2 regions of the Desulfosporosinus acidiphilus SJ4 genome follow, and region 2 is predicted to be linked to the other one. Evidence: predicted binding sites of a transcription regulator. Region 2 holds the regulator's gene; the other holds the start of a gene.

Region 1 (2,416 bases), 1.6 Mb from region 2:
CTTTGGTAATGCGAACTTGACGTGTGCGGCCAAGCATATCAACGGTTGTGTTTTCCAGTTTTAAGCCGAGATCTTCGGTAATAACGGTTCCGCCGGTAAGTACAGCAATATCTTCTAACATAGCTTTACGACGATCACCAAATCCAGGTGCTTTAACACCAACACAGACAAAGGTTCCTTTTAACTTGTTGACAATAAGGGTGGCTAAAGCTTCCCCATCAATGTCTTCAGCAATAATTAGCAGTTGGCGTCCGGCTTGTACTACTTTTTCAAGGACAGGCAGAATGTCTTGAATGGAGCTGATTTTCTTATCGGTAATTAAGATGTAAGGTTCATTGAGCACGGCTTCCATTTTTTCAGTATCGGTAACCATATAGGCTGAGATGTAACCACGGTCAAATTGCATTCCTTCAACAACTTCCAACTCAGTTGTCATGCCCTTTGCTTCTTCAACAGTGATAACTCCGTCTTTACCTACTTTTTCCATTGCTTCAGCAATCAGACTGCCGATATTTTTATCGCTGGCAGAAATAGAAGCAACTTGGGCAATTGCTTCGCTTGTTTCCACAAGTTTAGCATTTGATTTAATATCTGCAACAACAAGTTCAATGGCTTGCTCAATTCCGCGCTTAATTCCCATAGGATTTGCACCGGCAGCAACATTCTTTAAACCTTCTCTGATAATAGCTTGCGCTAATACTGTTGCGGTTGTTGTTCCATCCCCGGCTACATCATTAGTTTTGGTGGCGACTTCTTTAACAAGCTGAGCACCCATATTTTCGAATGGATCTTCGAGCTCAATGTCACGAGCAATGGTAACACCGTCGTTGGTGATTAAGGGAGATCCGAATTTCTTATCTAATACAACATTACGGCCTTTAGGTCCGAGGGTAACACGAACAGCTTCTGCGAGAGCATTGACACCACGCTCTAAAGCATGTCGAGCATCTTGATTAAAAACGATTTGCTTTGCCACGTTATTCACTCCTTAAATAATTATTACCATTTAATTAAACAAGAATTAATTAGCCAAGAACGGCTAAGATATCTGCTTCTTTTAAAATCAGGTATTCTTCACCATCATACTTAACTTCAGTACCGGCGTACTTGGAATAAATGACTTTATCGCCCGGTTTAACATCAAGGGCAATACGAGTCCCTTTTTCCATTTTGCCAGGTCCTACAGCTACAACTTCGCCTTCTTGCGGTTTTTCTTTTGCCGTATCCGGCATAATGATTCCGCTCTTTGTTTTTTCTTCCATCGGGAGTGCTTTAATAATCACCCGATCTGCGAGAGGTTTAATGTTCATGAAGAAAAGACCCTCCTTAATGTTATTGTTATTTTATAATTTGTTAGCACTCGGCTTTATTGAGTGCTAACAATATCACTATAATAATATGCAAGGGGACAGCGGAAAGCAACCCCCTTATATGGCGTAATTTGCCCTTGTACCTTAATTATATCTCATTTACTCTCATTTTCTATACAAGGCTTTTGATTATATCCGCTAAGGGCCTCTCCCCTAAGCCTTTAAATCACTAAAGTCTATAATTTCCACATTACTACTATTTTATTCATCTATACTTCCAAAATTAGCTTTGCCTGACGCTGAGCAATTTCCTCAAGCATAGGTCCAAGCGCTTCTTCGATTTTCTTGTCTTTTAAGTTAAGAAGGTAGATCTTAGTTTTGCCAATTTTTAAATTACTGTCGAGATGTTCCTTCTCAGTAAGCAGATTTTCCCTTAACAAATAACGAATAAACTCTTTCACTTGAGGAATAGACCGGCCCAGCAGCTCGGACAAGGCTGCCCTTGCCTTTGTTGAAGCAACATAAGGCAAGCGAATTTGCAGAGTTCCGATAATTTGAATTCCGCGAACTAAATCCTTCTCTGGCAGATATTCAGTTTCCGGATTCTCATGATGCACCCATTCCAGGAGATCGTCCCCTTCACAATAGGGCTGTAGAGAATGATGAACACTGCCGCCAACCCCTACAACCTTCACTTCTTTCCCCCAGGCTCTGATTTTGCGTAATAGAGAGAGAAAATCTCCGTCACCTGTAATCAGTAAAAATAGATCAAAGGTTGCTGTCCGGGTAAGCAATATTTCTTGGGCTTCCAGCATCAACTCTAAATCCGCTGCGTTGTGGCGCAATCCCGTACTAGAGTAATTGTTTTTACTAAATACGTGTCTTGTAAAGACATTCGTTTTCTCGAAGGTCGTTTGAGTCCGCCAAAACTCCTCGCGATCAAAATTTGCGTACAAGTAGATGGCTTGTAAATCCATATCATTCTTCTTGGCATAAACCTGAAGATATTGCACTAATTGTTCCGGAGTCAATTCATGGCCTCGTTCAAGTAAACCCGTCCAGATATTTTCGTAATCAACAAACGCAATGGCTTTAATCATTGTTGT
Region 2 (2,416 bases):
TGAAGGTTTTATGAAAATCTTTGCCTTCTTTTCTTGAAGGTTTTTGAGAGTTAGAGTTAATAGCAGTGGATGGAGGATAAAGGTAAGAGAGAGCTTGGGAGACGGCACATTTCATGTGCGGCGTCAAGTGCGAGTTGAGAGGCAGTGAGACTCACAGGGAGGGCTTGGGAGATGGCACATTTCATGTGCGCCGTCTGGTGTGAGTTGAGAGGCACTGAGACTCACAATGGAGGGCTGTTTATGGAGTTTAGTATGGAACCTAAAGATCACGGACTTCAGTGTCTTTGACTGACAGTGAGAGATGATGGATGTGAGGACCGCTAGAAGGGGATTTTAAGTGATACATAGGTTCTTTCGCGTCTCAGTTTAGGGGGTATTTTTAGTTTCTAAATTACATAGAAAGTTCTTCTAATTAACAGGGCATATTATATGAAATGATTCTTGACAAAGATTTAAGAGCGTGGTAATGTGAAGACATAAAATGTTAGCACTCATTAGAGGAGAGTGCTAACAACCACAGAATGAAGGAAAGGCTAAAGTGGAAAGGCGGGAAGCATTAGATGGAAATGGATGAGCGTAAACGAAAGATTCTTCGAGCGATTGTTCAGGATTATATTGCTACCGCTGAACCAGTTGGTTCGCGAACTATTGCTCGAAAGTTTGATTTAGGAGTTTCTCCGGCTACAATTCGCAATGAGATGTCGGATTTGGAGGAGTTGGGTTTGATTGAGCAACCCTATACGTCTGCCGGACGTATTCCTTCGGATGCCGGTTATCGATATTTTGTTGATTGGTTGATGGATGCTCAAACCCTCAGTAATGAGGATAAGGAAATTATCGAACGGGAAAGCACGAAAAAGATTTGCGAAATTCAAGAAGTGGTGACCCATACCAGCAAATTACTCTCGGAGCTGACAAGTCTGACCAGTATAGTCCTTGGTCCGCAAAAAGGGAAAAGTGCCTTTGGTAAGATGCATTTTCTGCCGTATCGGCCGGGTCAGGTTATTATGGTGATCGTTAAAGAAAATGGTGTTGTGGAAAATCACATTGTCAATGTGGGTGAAGACATTACTGCAGAGGATCTACAAAAGGTTGCCGATGTTTTTAACCAAAAAATGAAGGGGTATTCTTTAAACCAAGTTAAACGAAGTATGTTGCATGAGATCTACAGTGAACTATCCCGCCAGCGGCGTTTGATTGATAATGCCTTGGAAATGCTCGATGCGATCTTAGATGACAACGAGGAAGATGAACGCATTTATTTGGGCGGGACCCTTAACATGCTGAATCAGCCCGAATTTCGGGATTTAGATAAAGTAAAAAGTTTGTTCAAGGTGTTTGAGGAAAATGAACCTCTTAAGAAACTCCTGCTTCCGCGGCAGGAAGGGTTAAATGTAACTATTGGTGGAGAGAATACTCTGAAGGAATTCCGGGATTGCAGCGTAATTTCGGCGACTTACAAGGTGAATGGTAAGACCATTGGGGCTGTTGGAGTCTTGGGACCTACGAGAATGGATTATGCCAAGGTGATTGCGATTGTGGACTTTATGACTAAAAGTCTAACAGATGTGCTGGCGCGGGGTAAACCGCGCAGTTTCTAAAGCGATGTATGAACCTTTGGTTCATTCTAAATATAACGAGAGTACGTGAGGTGATTGTGGATAATGCAAAAAAAGGAAGAAAATCTTAAGAATCAAACATCTAAGGTGAACGAGGAGTATATGGGCGATGAAGCAGGCAGCTCTGGGGAATCTATCCCAGGTGAAGATAATTCAGACAAGAAGGATATGGATCCTGCTGAGAAAATCTTGACTTTGGAAGCTGAACTTACACAGGCCAAGGCTAAGGCAGATGATTATTACGATCGATTGATGCGCTTGCAGGCGGAGTTCGACAACTATAGAAGGAGAACTCAAAAGGAAAAAACTGAAATCACTAAATATGCCTCTGAACAACTTGTGGGTGAGTTGCTGCCGGTGTTGGATAATTTCGAACGGGCTATGTGTTCGACTCAAAATAATCCTGATATAACAGCTTTTTCACAAGGCGTTGAGATGATTCTTCGCCAGATGCAAACAACTTTGGGTAAAATAGGGTTGAAACCTATGGAGTGTGTTGGTCAGCCTTTTGATCCGAATCTCCATGAGGCTGTTTTGAGGGTTGAATCTGAAGAGCATCCTGAAAATACAGTTGTGGAAGAATTGCAAAAAGGTTATTTCTTAAAGGAAAAAGTATTGCGCCCCTCGATGGTTAAAGTTTCGAATTAGCGAGTTATGAATTGAAGGAGGAATTTTGTTATGAGTAAAGTTATTGGTATTGACTTAGGAACTACAAACTCTTGCGTATCTGTTATGGAAGGCGGAGAGGCTGTTGTTATTCCAAACGCTGAAGGAAATCGTACAACTCCCTCAGTAGT

Evidence for each region. The regulator HrcA, encoded in region 2, represses chaperone genes, less so after heat shock. The targets are predictions, from matches to a motif close to TGTTAGCACTCNNNNNNNNNGAGTGCTAACA.
Region 1: groES (co-chaperone GroES) is a predicted target of HrcA. The motif match lies at 1,352-1,382, and genes of this name have one in related genera.

Annotation. Positions count from the first base shown of each region.
Region 1 is NC_018068.1:820,893-823,308, reverse strand. It holds gene groL (chaperonin GroEL) at 1-976, opposite strand, end outside; gene groES (co-chaperone GroES) at 1,026-1,310, opposite strand; gene DESACI_RS03835 (NYN domain-containing protein) at 1,580-2,407, opposite strand.
Region 2 is NC_018068.1:4,173,661-4,176,076, reverse strand. It holds gene hrcA (heat-inducible transcriptional repressor HrcA) at 561-1,601, shown strand; gene grpE (nucleotide exchange factor GrpE) at 1,665-2,267, shown strand; gene dnaK (molecular chaperone DnaK) at 2,298-2,416, shown strand, end outside.